One region of the Lentisalinibacter salinarum genome, then DNA from elsewhere that is predicted to be linked to it. Evidence: riboswitches for the same ligand, from Rfam matches in the RefSeq annotation. Region 1 holds a riboswitch; each other region holds the start of a gene.
What was found. Region 1 has a riboswitch for cyclic di-GMP ahead of ACJMKZ_RS05025 (M23 family metallopeptidase). Riboswitches for the same ligand answer to the same signal wherever they lie in the genome.
Positions count from the first base shown of each region.

Region 2: linked by a shared signal. The riboswitch ahead of ACJMKZ_RS05570 (hypothetical protein) and the one ahead of ACJMKZ_RS05025 (M23 family metallopeptidase) in region 1 are both predicted to bind cyclic di-GMP.
Region 3: linked by a shared signal. The riboswitch ahead of ACJMKZ_RS16770 (putative Ig domain-containing protein) and the one ahead of ACJMKZ_RS05025 (M23 family metallopeptidase) in region 1 are both predicted to bind cyclic di-GMP.

Region 1 covers NZ_JAPDRH010000002.1:426,560-431,971, forward strand. The annotation lists gene secA (preprotein translocase subunit SecA) at 1-1,074, opposite strand, end outside; gene ACJMKZ_RS05025 (M23 family metallopeptidase) at 1,251-2,180, opposite strand; cyclic di-GMP riboswitch class I at 2,351-2,436, opposite strand; gene ACJMKZ_RS05030 (DciA family protein) at 2,537-2,845, shown strand; gene lpxC (UDP-3-O-acyl-N-acetylglucosamine deacetylase) at 2,850-3,758, opposite strand; gene ftsZ (cell division protein FtsZ) at 4,089-5,234, opposite strand; gene ftsA (cell division protein FtsA) at 5,316-5,412, opposite strand, start outside.
Region 2 covers NZ_JAPDRH010000002.1:549,359-554,770, forward strand. The annotation lists gene ACJMKZ_RS05560 (SH3 domain-containing protein) at 1-108, opposite strand, end outside; gene ACJMKZ_RS05565 (HzsA-related protein) at 113-2,803, opposite strand; cyclic di-GMP riboswitch class I at 3,497-3,581, shown strand; gene ACJMKZ_RS05570 (hypothetical protein) at 3,704-4,885, shown strand; gene ACJMKZ_RS05575 (LamG domain-containing protein) at 4,900-5,412, shown strand, end outside.
Region 3 covers NZ_JAPDRH010000004.1:239,576-244,987, forward strand. The annotation lists gene ACJMKZ_RS16765 (NAD(P)/FAD-dependent oxidoreductase) at 141-1,259, shown strand; gene ACJMKZ_RS16770 (putative Ig domain-containing protein) at 1,252-1,956, opposite strand; cyclic di-GMP riboswitch class I at 2,042-2,126, opposite strand; gene ACJMKZ_RS16775 (PQQ-dependent sugar dehydrogenase) at 2,581-5,412, shown strand, end outside.

The DNA of each region.
Region 1 (5,412 bases):
CACCCGCACGCCTTCCTTGGCCTCCACCGCCTGGTGCAGGCCGTCGGACCAGCGCCGGCCCGGCATCGTGCGGCCGGTGAACTCGTCCACGATGACGATCTCGCCGTCCTTGACGATGTAGTCCACGTCGCGCTGGTACATGGCGTGCGCACGCAGCGCCGCCATCAGGTGATGCATGAGCTTGATGTTGCCGGCATCGTAGAGGCTCTCACCGGGCTGTATCAGCCCCGCCTTCGTCATCAACTCCTCGACGTGCTGATGGCCCTCTTCGGTGAGATAGACCTGCTTGGTCTTCTCGTCCGGCATGTAGTCGCCCGGCCCTTCTTCCTCCTCCTGCTTCACGAGCTTCGGCACCAGCTTGTTGATTTTCTCGTAGAGCTCGGTGCGCTCCTCGGAGGGGCCGGAGATGATCAGCGGCGTGCGCGCCTCGTCGATGAGGATGGAGTCCACCTCGTCGACGATGCCGTAGGCGAGCTTGCGCTGCGCCCGGTCCTCGGTCGAGAACGCCAGGTTGTCGCGCAGGTAGTCGAAGCCGAGTTCGTTGTTGGTCGCGTAGGTGATGTCCGCGCCGTAGGCTTCACGCTTTTCCGCCGGCGACTGGCCGCTGCGGATCACGCCCACCTCGAGCCCGAGGAAGTTGTACACGGGGCCCATCCAAGCCGCGTCACGGCTGGCCAGGTATTCATTCACCGTGACGATGTGCACGCCTTCGCCGGTGAGCGCGTTGAGATACGCGGGCAGGGTCGCGACCAGGGTCTTGCCCTCGCCGGTCTTCATCTCGGCGATCTTGCCCTCGTGCAGCACCAGGCCGCCGATCAGCTGCACGTCGAAGTGGCGCATGCCCACGGTGCGGCCGGCCGCCTCGCGCACGGCGGCGAAGGCCTCGGGGATGAGGCTGTCCAGCTGCTCGCCATTGGCGAGTCGTTCGCGGAACGCCGGCGTCATGGCCGCGAGTTCCTCGTCGCTCTTGCTGCGGTATTCGTCTTCCAGCGCGTTGATGGCCTTGACGAGCTTCGAATACGACTTGACCAGACGCTCGTTGCGACTGCCGAATATCTTTGTGAGAAATGCCACTGGGTTATCCGTCCTGAAACGCGCTCTGATACGCGAAAGAGCGCCGTCGGCCGTCGCGGCGGCGGCGCTCGATTGGGGTTAGCCCGATTGGGGTTAGCCCGATTGGGGTTAGCCCGAAAAGGGCTATTCTAAAGGCAGCGGGTGCGCCGCGTCTAAAAAGGGCTGGCGTCGGGGGCTCAGCTGCCGCTGGCGCGGATGTACTTGAGCGGATTGACCGACTTGCCCTCGTAGAGGACTTCGAAATGCAGGTTGGGGCCGGTCGCCCGACCGGTCGCTCCCATGTGCGCAATAATCTGTCCTTTCCTGACTTCATCACCCACATTCACGAAGTTCTCGGCGTTGTGCGCGTAACGGGTCACGTAGCCGTCGCCGTGGTCGATCTCCACCATCTGGCCGTAGCCATAACGCTTGCCCGAGTAGGTCACCACGCCGGCGCCGACGGCGACGATCTCCGCGCCGGCCTTGCCGGCGAAGTCCACGCCCTTGTGCCACGCCTGCTTGCCGGTGAACGGGTCGGTACGCCGCCCGTAGTAGGACGACAGCCAGCCCGACTTCACGGGCCGCCCTTCCGGCCTGATCTGCTCGTTGAGATTGCGGGTGAGGAGCACACTTTCAAGGACGCCGAGCTGCTTTTCCCGATCGCTCAGCTGCTGGGAGAGCTCGTCCAGCGAGGTCAGGATCTCTGCGACACCGCCGCCGCCCAGCTCTTCGGGCTCCTCCGGACCGCCGATGGCGGGCGGGGACTCGAAGTCGAATTCGCCGTCCTGCAGCTCGGCCATCTCCGTAAGACGGCGCCCGAGGGCATCCAGCCGGATGACGTGGGCGTTCATCTGCCCGAGACGAATGGCCAGCGCGTCCAGTGTTTCTTCCGTCTCGCGCCGGGCCGCCTCGATCTCGCGCCGCTGCTCCGCCAGTTGCTCGGACATGGCGCGCAACTCGGCCGTGTCCGCCTGGGTGCCGTGCTGGCGTGCGAAGAAGTAACCGCTGCCGAAGACGGCTGCCGCGAAGACACCGACGATGGTGCCTGCCATGACGAGGGTGAGGGGCGCGCCGAGGTCGATCTGGCGCACGCCCGTGCGGCGGCGGCTGAATATGACGAGATTCATCGATTGCAGTCCCGATTACGAGTCGGATCCCGGTCCGAAAAGCCGTTCCAATAACACCACCGACCGGGAATTGTTGGTCGCTCTTGTTCCGACCTGTGACCGACGAAACCGCCTGCTCTGGCGTGACTGCCCGGCTTGTGCAGCAATGTCGGCTTCAGTCTGATCGTCATCCCGGCAACCCCGCTGTCCGGGGCTCGGGACCCGCGGACCGGAAGCTTTGCGTCCCCGGCTCACACCGGGTTTGCCCTTTTCGAGACCGTCAATATGCATAATGCAGGCCGGCAGTTCAAGGAATTGCATCCGCCGGAGGGGTCCTTCAGGGTCAATCTGTGAGGCGGTTAACATCCAGGGAAGCCATGAACGAGAAGAAGCTCGGCAATCTGCTCTCCCGGCCCGACAGTCCGCTCGCCGGCATCGTCGAGCGCGCCCGGGCCATGGAGACCCTCACCGCGGCCGTGCGGGCCGCCCTGTCCGAGGACGCGCGCGCCCATCTGGTCTCCGCCGCGCGGCGGGACGACGGCACGCTGGTGCTGGTCACCGAGTCGTCGGCGTGGGCGGCGCGTCTGCGTTTCGCCGCGGACGAGGCGCTGGCAGCGGCCCGCCGCTACGGCGTCACCGCCGAGTCGGTGAGCGTGCTGGTACGCCCCGGGCGCGAAGAAGAGTAGCCGCTCAGGCGAATACCGGGCTCGCGTAGGAAATCGGCGCCTTGCGGCGATCATCGAAGGTGACCGCCTGCCAGGCCGTCTCGTCCTCGAGCAGGCGCCGCAGCAGCAGGTTGTTCAGCTCGTGGCCGGAACGATAGCCGCTGAACTCACCGATCAGGCTGTGGCCCAGCAGATAAAGGTCGCCGATGGCGTCAAGAATCTTGTGTTTGACGAACTCATCGTCGTAACGCAGGCCGTCCTCGTTCAGGATGCGGTAGTCGTCCAGCACGATGGCGTTGTCCATGCTGCCGCCCAGCGTCAGGTTGTTCGCCCGCAGCGTCTCGATGTCGCGCATGAAGCCGAACGTCCGCGCCCGACTCACCTCGCGGAGGAAAGACGTCGTGGAGAAGTCGATGGAAGCCCGCTGGGCATGCTTCTTGAAAACCGGATGATCGAAGGCGATCTCGAGGTTTACCTTGAAACCGTTGAACGGCCGGAATTCCACCCACTTGTCGTCCTGCTCGATGCGCACCGGCTTGCGGATGCGGATGAGTTTCTTGGGGGCATTCTGCTCTTCGATGCCGGCAGACTGCAGCAGGAAGACGAACGGGCCCGCGCTGCCGTCCATGATGGGCACTTCCGGCGCGCTCAGATCGACGTAGCAGTTGTCTATGCCGAGACCGGCCAGCGCCGACATCAGGTGCTCGACCGTCGCCACGCGCACGTCGCCATCGACCAGCGTCGTGCCGAGCATCGTCTCGCCCACCCGGTGCGCTTCGGCACGGATCTCGACCGGCGGTTCCAAGTCGGTCCGGCGGAAGACAATACCGCTGTTCGGTGCGGCCGGGCGCAGCGTCATGTAGACCTTGCGGCCCGAATGCAGGCCGACTCCGGTCGCGCGGATGGCCGTTTTCAGCGTTCTCTGTTGCAGCATGGCTACATTTCCCGACGCGGCCCTGCTCTCTCCCAGGCACGGCCGTTAGTAATGACAATCCCGCGGAAAGCACCGCCGGATCACGAATATTCACTGATTGCAGTCTGCGCTGACCGCGGTTCATCCACCGCGTCACAACGCACATGTTGCGCAAAAGCAACGGCGAATGCCCTGAAAACACACCGGCAAAGACACCGGATTTCAGGCAGTTACGACCGTTGCTTCACGCGTCAACAGATAACGATATCACAGCGTTTTTTTGCAGTGCAAGAAAAAAGGCCGGGGCGACCCCTTCCGTGGGTCGCCCCGGCCGAGCGGAGGCGGCAGCGGTCAGTCGGCCTGGCGGCGCAGGAACGCCGGGATATCCAGCAGGTCCTCCTGCAGCCCCAGGTCGCTGATGCCGTCGCCGACGGCACGCTTGCGCTGCACCGTCGGCTTCTCGAGTTCGCCGTAATTCGGTTCCGCACGTGCGGACCCGGACCGGCGCACCACCCGCATGGGCGTGCCGGCGGCCATGGCCGGCTGGCCGAGTCCGGTGGCCACGACGGTCACCCGTATCGTGTTGCTCATGTCGGGATCGATCACCGTGCCGACGACCACGGTGGCGTCGTCGGAGGCGAATTCCTTGATGGTGTTGCCCACTTCCTGGAATTCGCCGATGGACAGATCCATGCCCGCCGTGACGTTCACCAGGATGCCGTTCGCGCCGGCCAGGTTGATGTCCTCGAGCAGCGGGCTCGAGACGGCGGCCTCGGCCGCTTCCCGTGCACGATCCTCGCCCGAAGCCGCGCCGGAGCCCATCATCGCCATGCCCATCTCGGCCATCACCGTGCGCACGTCGGCGAAGTCGACGTTGATGAGGCCGGGCCGGGTGATCAGCTCGGCGATGCCCTGCACGGCGCCCTGCAGTACCTGGTTGGCCGCGCGGAACGCGTCCAGCAGGGTGGTCTCGCCGCCGAGCACGGTCAGCAGTTTCTCGTTCGGGATCGTGATCAGCGAATCCACGTATTTGCCCAGCTCGGCGATACCCTGGTCGGCGATCTTCATCCGCTTCGAGCCTTCCATGCCGAACGGCTTCGTGACCACGGCCACGGTCAGGATGCCGAGCTCCCTTGCCACCTGGGCCACCACCGGGCCGGCGCCCGTGCCCGTGCCGCCGCCCATCCCGGCGGTGATGAAGAGCATGTCGGCGCCCTCGATCACCTCCTGGATCCGGTCCCTGTCCTCCATGGCCGCCTGGCGGCCCACGTCCGGGTTGGCGCCGGCGCCGAGCCCTTTCGTGATATTGCAGCCGATCTGCAGCGCGGTGCGCACCTCGGCATTCTTCAGCGCCTGGGCATCGGTATTGGCGCAGATGAAATCCACCCCTTCGATGCCGGCCTCCACCATGTGCGCGACGGCGTTGCCGCCGCCGCCACCCACGCCGATCACCTTGATGACCGCGCTCTGGCTGTATGCATCCATCAGTTCGAACATGTCGCTTCCTCCGCTCTCAACATTCCAATGTCGTTGCTCTCAGTACCTTCAGCCGACGGCATCACCGCCGGCATCCGCTCTCTAGAAATGGCTCTGGAACCACGCACGCATGCGCGCCAGCACCTCTTTCAATCCGCCCCCCATCGGGACCTCGTTCTCCTGCCGGGTCAGGTTCTCG
Region 2 (5,412 bases), 120 kb from region 1:
CAGATACGGCTCAGCCACGGTGACCTGACGGTAGCGCTCCTCTGCTTGCGCGTCCGTCGCGAGCACGCAGCAGAGGAACAGGGCGAACACTACCGCCAGGGACCGCATGGCATCAGTTCTCCGGCGCGTCGAACGGGTTGTTGTAGTACTGGGCGCCGATGTCCAGCCATTCCGACAGGAGCTTCAGCTCGGCCGGGGTGAGCCAGCCCGCGTGGCTGCCGCCGGTTGCGAACCGGTCGAAGAAGCGACCGGACGCATTGGCGCCTGCCGTACTCATGCTGGACGGCACGGTCACCGGCTCGAGGATGGGATCGCCGGTGTCCGGGTCGATACCCACCTCCACCAGCAGGTCCACGAGGGCACCCATGTCGAGCACCTGCTCGTTGTCGTCGGCCAGCAGCTCCCGGTAGGCGTTGAAGTGATCGGGTTCGTCGGGAGACGCGCCGTCGGTCAGCTCGAGCTGCCCGTCGGGCACCTTCAGCTGGCCCATGGCATCGGTGCGGGTGTGGCAGGTGATGCAGGTATTGTCGGCCTCGGGGATGCCATCCTGGTCCACGTCCACGATCCGCGGCTTCGACCACAGCGGATGGATGTGGGCCTCGTAGTTGATCACCGCCCGGCAGGTCGCGCTCCAGTCGCCGATACAGTCGGGCGTGGCCGGCGCCAGGGTGTCCAGGCCGGACTCGTCGGGCACCACCGTGGGGCCGTAGCGCCATGCGAACGGCTCGTCCTTCGCCCGGCCGGCGGCGGCCTCGTCGGTCCAGACGTCCTGGTAGACGATATCCAGAGAAGGCTCGATGGCGGCGCAATCGGTGGCGCAGCTGGTGCGCGCCCGCACCTCGGCCATGGTCTCGCCCACGTCGGCGAACAGGGTCGGGTCGGTGTTGGGGAACGGCTGCCCGGTCACCTCGGCGCCCTCGTTCAGCACGGGATACGCGTCCGCGCGGCCGTGGGACTCGCCGCTCGACGGGTCGTGGCAGCCGGAGCACTCCAGCAGCTGGCCGGGCCGCAGCTGCAGCCAGTTGTTGTGCCGCGGCCCGATGCGCCGACCTTCACCGTCGAGCACGCTGACGCCGAGGGCCACGTTGGCCGGGACCTTGATCATCACCGAGCCGTCGGGCTCCACTTCCGCGTAACCCACGATCTCGCGCATGCCCTGGCCTGCGGAGACGCCGAAGGCGCTGTTGTCGAAGTCGCGTACGTCCTCGTCCGGGATGGAGACGGCCTTCACCACCCGCAGGAAGCGCGCCGGCCGGTCGGCCGCGGTCGTCTGGGCCGGGTCGGCGAGCACGTCGATGCCCGCGCCCGAGACGTCCTCGCCGGCGACGTCGTAGACGCTGCGGATGTGGATCACAGCCGCGCCCTCGGCCGCGATGTCCGGGTCCAGGGTGAACGGCTCGGAATCATCGAAGATCACCGGCGGCGTGCCGGTGCCCGGCTCCGCGGCGACGATGTCCGTGTACATGAAACCCTCTTCGGGCGCGACGACCGGCTGCTGGGTCTCATCGCTGCGGTCGTAGATCCAGACGCCGTAGAGCGGCGGCGCCTCGACGAGTGCCGCGTCCGCCAGGTTGTCGTCGGTGCACGGCACGATCCTGAGATCGACCGGATCCTGCAGGCGGCACTGGCTCCAGCTCACCAGCAGCCGCTCTGTGCCGTCGCGCAGCGGGAACACGGAGTTGTAGCGACCGCCCGGCGAGGGCGTATCGGTGTCGATCAGCACCTCGTTGATGGTGGCCGCGGTCTGCGCCGGGCCGGACAGCACGCCGATGTTGTCCCGGTTCGGCTGGGTGTTCTCGATGTAATTGGCGACGTCGATCTCGATGATGTCGCCGCCGCCCCCGGCGCCGTCGAAGGGGCGCAGCAGGGCCATGACGTTGCCGTTCGGCAGCTCGCGGGGGCGCAGGAACTGCACGGGCTCGCCGCCGCTGCCGGTGTCGTGGCTGTTGGCGCCGTACAGCAGTTCGAGCGCGGCTCCATCAGGGTTCATGCGGTAGAGATGGATGCCGTCGTTGCCCGGCGCGTTGTCCCAGCGGCTGAACACCACCTGGCCGTTGGAGAGCACCGCCGGATCCAGATCGTGACTCTGATTGAAACTGACCTGCCGGATCTCGGTGCCGTCCGCGTTCATGACGTGCAGCACCAGCGCCGGCACGTTGCGGTCCTCGTCGAGGGCCGCGAACTGAGGCTTGCCTTCGTCCAGCAGCACGGCGCCGGACTGGCGCTGGCGCGTGGAGGAGAAGATGATGCGCCCGTCGGGAAGGTACGCAGGCGCGAGGTCGTGGCCCGACTCCGCGACGATGTCCGAGGCGATGATCCGCCGCAGCGTCTCGCCCGGGATGTCGTACTCCCACACGTTCCAGGTCGGCTGATCCTCCTCGTCGGCGCCCTCGATGAACTGCGCCCGCATCGCGAACAGCACCTTCGTGCCGTCGCGCGATATCTCCAGGTCGCGGACGTCGCCCAGGCCTTCGGTGATCTCCCCGGTGACGTTGACGTCCGCTGTGCTGGGCGAGGCGCGGTCGCGCACGTACAGATCGGCGCCGATGTCGAAGGTCACCGGCTCGCGCACGTCGAAGTCGGTCGGGTCACCGTTGTCGTCGACCGGGACCGGCCGCTTCACGTAGGCGATGGGGAAGTCGAGTACGACGGGGTCGGGATCCTGCCCGCTGCCGAAGCCGATGCGGCCTTCGCCGCTGCCGCCGCCGCCGCAGCCCGCGGCGGCCACCAGCGTGCAGGCGACGGCGACGAGAGCCGCCCTTGCCGGCGTCCTCCGGGTAACTGTCTGCATCGTGCTGTTCATGGGACATCCTCTTTCCTGCAGCCGTCACGCGACGCACTCCTGCGATCACTGCGGGAATGCTGCAGGCGCCCTGCACCGCCGGTCTTCCGACACGCGGCTGGAAGGCTCGCGACCAGCCGTGACCAATGGTGGAGAGGGGCCTCACTGCATTCTGTTAACAAGATCACAAATCCATGGAGTTCGTCGCGCGCACGTCCTGGCGGCTCTGATGAATAACGAGCGGCGCAGTATAGGGAGCGTTCCGGGACGCGCGTAATGTGGAAATTCGCCGACAGAGAAAGCGCACCGATGGCCTCGTAATATCGGCTGCGAGGTGACGCGAGGGCCGTCACCCGGACGCACGTTGTCGTGGATTCGCGACAAGCCGAAACGCCCGCCGAATCAGGGGGTTGTCCTCCGGTCGCCGACAAAGTGTCGATTTCCGCCGACAAGTGGTTGACATATGCCGGCCCGGCGCCGCCGCCCCGATCAAACGCAACCCGTTGTTCTGTATTCGAAACGGCTTTTCCTGTGACCCGAGTCGTGATCTGGCACGCGGCTTGCAACCGTCTGCCCGCAACAGTAGCCGGCCGCGGGGGAGCACGCGTGGCGGGAGTCCCGGGAGACCACGGGACTTGTGAATGGAGTCACGGTGGCCCTGTCGGCGATCTGCGAGCATCGGACGCTTTGAATAGCGCGATGCGCACGCAGGGCTTCTGAAAAGGGCAAACCCGTCGAAAGGCGGGGACGCAAAGCCAGCGGTCTACGGACTCACGTCCAGGACGGCGAAGCTGCCACGAGTGAAAGCTGACGATCAGCACGGATGGTCCGCGCGGACACGTCCTCCGCTCCCGACGGTCTTCGCCCCCTGGCAGTAAGGGAAGACGGAAACGTATGAGCAGGATCGTCATGAACGTACCCATGAACGTACAGAAGCAGTTCGCGCACGCGCTTCCGCGCCGCGCCCTACTCGCCATCGCCTGCCTCGCGCTCGCGCTGGTCGCCACGGCCGAAGCGGGTCCGCGGGAACAGGCGAAACGGCTCCACGACCGTCTCGCGGGCGTGCCCCCCACCGAGCAGGTGCTGGCCGACATGGAAGCCGACATTCTCGCCGGCAACCCCATCGCGGCCGCGGAGACGGCCATGGAGAACAGCGCCTTCTACAACGTGACGCTGAAGAACTTCGTGACGCCCTGGACGAACCGGGAGCAGACGGTGTTCGCGCCGCTGAACGACTACACCGCCACGGTCATCGGCATGATCCGCGACGACGTGCCGTTCAATACCGTGCTCTCCGCCGACATCCTCTACGTCGGCGACAGCGGTCTCGGGCTGCCTCCCTACTCCATGTCCGACAACGCCCATTACGAGGCCATGGAGGAACAGGGCATCGATCTGAAGACCACGCTGGTGCAGACCAGCCAGTCCGCGGTCACGGAGCTGCCGGCCTCCGCCACCGCCGGCGTGGTCACCAGCCGCGCCGCCGCCGAGGCCTTCTTCATCGCCGGCACCAACCGGGCGATGTTCCGTTTCACGCTGATGAATCACATGTGCAACGACCTGGAGCAGGTCAAGGACGGCTCGCGCTCGCCGGACCGCATCCGCCAGGACGTCTCGCGCAGCCCGGGCGGCGACAGCCGCGTCTTCCTGAACAACTGCGTGGAATGCCACGCGGGCATGGATCCGCTGGCGCAGGCCTACGCCTACTACGACTTCGACCCGGACACCGGCCGCATCGAGTACACCGAGGGTCAGGTGCATCCCAAGTACTTCAATAACGATGCCAACTTCCCGTTCGGCTTCCGCACGCCCGACGACCGCTGGGACAACTACTGGCGGGAGGGGCGCAATGCCAGCCTCGGCTGGGATCCGTCGCTGCCGGGCAGCGGCAACGGCGCCAAGTCCCTCGGCCAGGAGTTCGGCGCGAGCGACGTCTTCGCCGAATGTCAGGTGAAGAAGGTGTTCGAGGCCGTGTGCTTCCGCCTGCCACAGGATGCGGCCGACCGGGCGGCCCTCGACAGGATCACCGGCGTATTCCGCGCCGATCAGTACCGCATGAAGACGGTGTTCGCCGAGACCGCCGTGCACTGCATGGGCGAATGAGGAGGTCGGCAATCATGGATAGAAACAACAGGGTCTCTCTGCCCGCCCGCGCTCGCCTCGTCGTCGCTCTCGCAGCCGCCGCCGCGCTGGCCGGCTGCTCCAGCGGCGCCGACGTCGAGGAGAATCCGGTGACGAGCGTCACGCCGTCGCCCGACTACACGGGCCCGGCGCCCGCCACCGACGATGTGCAGTCGTTCAAGATCGAGGTCTGGGACAACGTGCGTCCGGACAACCGCTGCGGCGCCTGTCACGGCACTGGCGGCCAGGCGCCCACCTTCGCCCGCACCGACGACGTCAACCTGGCCTACGAGGAGGCGAACGCCATCGTCGATCTGACCTCGCCGGCCGACTCCCGCATGGTGACGAAGGTGGCAGGCGGCCATAACTGCTGGGAATCCAGCGACGCAGTCTGCGGCGAGATCCTGACGACCTGGATCGGCAACTGGGCCGGCGACGCCGCGGGCGGCGGCAAGAACATCGAGCTGGAAGCACCGGTGGAGAAGCAGCCCGGCGCCAGCAAGAGCTTC
Region 3 (5,412 bases), on a different contig from region 1:
CAGAACCGCCCGTATTGTACGTGACGCTCTCCGCAGAATCCGCTGTGCGTCAGGTCCGGCGGGCATTGCCGTGAACTGCGTACTTGATCCCGTGGACGGGTCGGCAGAGACTCACGCACGAGTGAAAGGTGGCGTTCAGCATGGCCGATAAAGTCGATTGCGTAGTCGTGGGTGCAGGGGTCATCGGGCTTGCTGTCGGGCGCGCGCTGGCCATGCGCGGCCGTCAGGTCGTAGTGCTTGAGGCCGAAGAAGAGATCGCCGCGCACACGAGCAGCCGTAACTCCGAGGTGATCCATGCGGGAATCTACTATCCCCGCGGCTCGCTGAAGGCGGCGGCCTGCGTTGCCGGCAAGCAGGCGCTTTACGCCTATTGCGCAGAGCGTGGTATCCCGCACCGCAGGCTCGGCAAGCTGATCGTGGCGACCGCCGATGACGAGCTGGCATTGCTGGAGCGCTATCTTGCCAGCGCCCGGGGCAACGGTGTCCACGATCTCCGGTTGCTGAGTGCGAGCGAGGTCCGGGCGCTGGAGCCGGCCGTGCGGGCGGCAGGGGGGCTGCTGTCGCCGTCGACGGGCATTCTGGACTCTCATAGCCTCATGCAGGCGCTGCGGGCGGACTTGGAGGCGTGCGACGGCCTGGTCGTGTGCCGCAGCCGCGTGACCCGCGTGGATCCGGGAACGACCGGTTTTACCGTATACCTCGATGACGACGCCGGGTTCGCCGTCGAGTGTGACAGCCTCGTCAATTCGGCAGGGTTGTGGGCCACGCGCGTGGCCGGCACGATCACCGGCTTCCCGCGTGAGGCAATCCCGCGCCTGTACCTGGCCAAGGGTCACTACTTCACGCTGCACGGGCGTTCGCCGTTCAGCCGGCTGGTCTATCCCGTGGCCGGGGGCGGCGGCCTCGGTATTCACGTGACGCTGGATCTGGCGGGGCAGGCGAAATTCGGCCCCGATGTGGCCTGGATCGAGAGTGTCGATTACAGCTTCGACGAGGGCCGGCGAACCGCCTTTGCCGCTGCAATCCGGCGTTACTATCCGGACCTTGGAGATGAGGCGTTAGCACCGGGCTACACCGGCATCCGCCCGAAGCTGAGCGGGCCGGGAGGGGCCGCAGCGGATTTCCTGATCCAGGGGCCGGGCGACCACGGCATCCCGGGTCTGGTGAACCTTTTCGGCATCGAATCCCCGGGGCTGACGGCGGTGTTCCCGCTGGCCGAGCGGGCGACAGAGGCGCTCTCCCGCCCCGCCGTCAGTTGACGGACTTGACCGCCTCGCCGGAGAAGTCGCTCTCGATACCGGTTGAATTGAAGGCCGTGGCCGAGAAGTAGTAGGTGTTCGGGCTGAGGTTTTCCACCACGTAGGTGGTTAGGCCCGGATTGTCGATGGTGACGGTATTACCATAATTGCCCGAGCTGGTGCCGTAGTAAATCTTGTAGCCGGCGAGGTCGGTCAGCGCCGAGCCGTCGGTGTTCTCCGCTGGCGGCGTCCAGGAAAGCGTCACCGAGCCGGTGCCAACCTGGGTTACCGTCACCGAGAAGGCAAGCGAATCGGTGTCGGAGCCGTCGCTCGCGGTGATGCGGATGTTGCCGTAGGTGCCTTCATCCCCAGCCTGGGGTGTCCCGCTCAGGGCCCCGCTGGAGGCATTGAAATCGGCCCAGGACGGTTTGTTCTGGACCGTAAAGGTGATGGTGTCACCGTCGGGGTCCGAGGCATTCGGCTGGAATGAGTAGCTCTCGTCCACCTTGACTGAAGAGGGCGGATTGCCACTGATCGTTGGCGGGTTGTTGCCCGATGAGCCACCGCCGGGTGGCGGGCTCTGATTCGACCCGTCCCCGGCTGCGTCGGAGCCGCCGGACGAGCAGGCGGCCAGCCACATTGCCGCTGCGACGATGGCGGCGGTTCGCGAAATTGTCCCTCTCGCCTGAGTGCGTCTGTGCACGATGTCGATCTCCACCTGAGTTCAGATCCGAAGTCGGTCTGGGCGGAAGAGAGAGCCGGTGGAAACCGAGGCGGCCGACGGGTATGCCAGGCCTGATCAATTCGGTAACCCCGCTATCCTAGGCGTTCGCCCTTAGACCGGAAGCTTTGCGTCCCCGCCTTTCGGCGGGTTTGCCCTTTTCGGGTTCTCAGTTTCCCTGACATAACCCGATTCGGCAATCGGCATGTGACATAAGCGGGACCGCAGTTGCCGGAGTGTGACGAGAGTCACAGCTCACTTCTCGAACCCGGTCCGTTGCGCAATGGGGCGCCTGTCCCAGCCGGATGCGATTAAACCCCAGCCGATTTGTCGGTGCAAGGGCGTGGGCGAATTTTTTCTTATATAAATCATGGTCTTGGTGTCGCTCATTGGCGACACCTCAGCTAGAAATTACATTAAGTCACGATCGCAAGGATGGGACTGGACTTGGCAAAGACTCGGTCGCTCCCGGGTGGCAAATAGTCCGCTGCAGACTGACGCAGGAATCCTCGCGGGTGCCGTCCGCGTAGCGCGTCGTGTGGCACTCGTGACGCGGTGCAGCGATTCTGCGCAGCGGCGCTTGCAACGGTGCCGATCCGGGCATAGTTTCGACCCATTGACATGGCAGTCGAGGGCGACGTGATGACGGATATCGGTGGATTGCGGCACGCAGGGCTCTTGCTTGGCTGTCTGCTGGCGGCGGCCTGCGGCGGGAGTTCCGGCTCGGATTCCGGCGAGCCGGACCCCGACCCGGATCCCGGGCTGCCCTCGGCGAGCATCGACAACCCGACGGTGCAGGAAGGGGATTCCGGCACGGTCGACGCCACTTTCACGATCACACTCTCGGAGGGCGCGCCCGGTACGGCTTCCGTCCGCTACGAGACCGCGGACGGCACCGCCACCGCCGGAGAGGATTACACGGCCGTGTCCGGGACGCTCGACGTCGCCTCCGGGGCGACCAGTGCCACCGTGACCGTGCCGGTGCTCGGCGACACCCTGGACGAGGCGGACGAGACGTTCACATTGCGGCTGAGCGATGCGAGCGGTCTGGCACTCGCGAGTGCTGCCGCCGAGGCCACCATCGTGGATGATGACGATGCGCCGTCGCTGAGCATCGCCGATGCCTCACTGGCGGAAGGCGACGCCGGGTCCGCCCCGATGACGTTCACGGTGTCACTGGACGCCGAATCCGGTCGCACGGTCACGGTGGATTACGCGACCGCCGACGGCACGGCGGCGGCCGGAGACGATTACACGGCCACGACGGGTTCGCTGAGCTTCGGTGCGGGCATCACCGAACGCACGATCGAAGTCGCCGTGCTCGGCGATACGGTTGCGGAGGGGGACGAGACCTTCACGGTGACTCTCTCGAATGCCGACAACGCCACTCTGGCCGACAACGAAGGCACTGGCACAATCCAGGACGACGATGACGGCGCCGGCGGCCCGGTCTCGGGCCTCGACCAGCGCCCCTCCAACACCGCCTGCCTGGCCGGCGATGCGCCGGTGGAGGTCACCGGCATCGACACCGAGGTCGCCTTCCCCAGCCTGCCGGCGATCAGTCAGCCGGTGGCGCTGCGCCAGGCGCCCGGCGATGTCGGCCACTGGTATCTGGTGGAGAAAGCCGGCCGCATCCGGCGGTTCGAAAACTCGCCAGCGGTGGACAGCTACTCGACCGTTGTCGATATCAGCGCCCGGGTCAGCTCCGGCGCCAGCGAGGCCGGCCTGCTCGGTATCGCCTTCCATCCGGATTTCGCGACCAACGGGGAGGTGTATCTCTCGTACACCACGGGCAGCCTGACCTCCCGTATATCCCGATTCACCAGCCCGGACGGCGGTGTCACCCTCGATGCGGCCAGCGAGGAGATTCTGCTGACCCTCGATCAGCCCTACAGCAACCATAACGGCGGCAACATCCTGTTCGGCTCCGACGGCTTTCTTTACATCGGCTTCGGCGACGGCGGCAGCGCCGGCGATCCCCAGGACCTGGCCCAGAACACGACCACGTTGCACGGTGCGATGCTGCGGATCGACGTGGACAACGGCACTCCCTACGGCATTCCGGCCGACAATCCATTCGCGCCGAATGCGCTTTGCAGCGACGGGAACGGAGCGACGGATTGCCCCGAGATTTACGCCTGGGGGCTCCGCAACCCCTGGCGCTGGAGCTTCGACTCGGCCACCGATGCGCTCTGGGTGGGCGACGTGGGTCAGAACGCCTGGGAGGAGGTGGATATCGTCGAGCGGGGCGGCAATTACGGCTGGCGCTGCCGGGAGGGTGCCCACGACTACGACACCTCCGGCGTGTGCCCGGCGGGACTGATCGATCCGGTGATCGAGTACGACCACGGCGTCGGCCGCTCGATTACCGGCGGCTACGTGTACCGTGGCGCTGCCATCCCGGAGCTGGCCGGCCGCTATGTGTTCGCCGACCTGAACGGCAAGATCTTCGCCTCGGTGGACGACGGTGCCGGCGGCTACGGCTACGAGACGCTGCTCGCCACGGGCCATTCCATCGTCTCCTTCGCCGAGGACGAGAACGGCGAGCTCCTGTACATGGATTACGGCGCGAACACGGTGCGCCGGATCGTGGCGGCGGGCGGCAGCTCCAGCGGCTCGGTGGCGGATAATCTGTCGGAGACCGGCTGCGTGGATCCGGGCGATCCCACGCAGCCAGCGGCAGGCCTGATCCCCTATGAGCCCATCGCCGCCTTCTGGTCGGACGGCGCCGGGAAAGAGCGCTGGTATTCGCTGCCCGACGGCGCCACGGTCGACGTGGACGCCGAGGACGACTGGGTCTTTCCCGCTGGCTCCGTTCTCGTGAAGAACTTCCGTCTGGGCGGCGATCTCATCGAGACGAGGCTGTTCATGCGGCATAACGACGGCGACTGGGCCGGCTATACCTACGAGTGGAACGACGCGCAGACCGAGGCGACGCGGGTAGAGGGCGGCAAGACGAAAGACATCGGCGGGCAGACCTGGATCTATCCCAGCGGCGCGCAGTGCCTCGAATGCCACACCCAGGTGGCGGGCTTCTCGCTGGGCCTCGAGCATGCCCAGCTCAATAGTGAGTTCACGTACCCCTCGACGGGCATTACGGCCAACCAGCTGGTGACGGCTGACGAGATCGACGTGCTGGCCGCCCCGCTCGCCGATACGCCGGCCAACCTGCCGCGGTTGGCGGATCCGGCGGATACGTCAGCATCGCTGGAGGACCGGGCGAGGGCTTACCTCCACACGAACTGCGCCAATTGTCATCAGCCGAACGGGCCGACGCCTTCGAATATCGATCTGCGCTACTTCACGCCCCTGGCGCAGACCAATACCTGTGACGAGGTGCCACTGCAGGGTGACCTTGGCATTACGGAGGCGCGGATTATCGCGCCGGGTGATGCCAGCCGCTCGATTCTGGTGGTGCGGTCGAACCGAAGGGACGTTCATCGCATGCCGCCG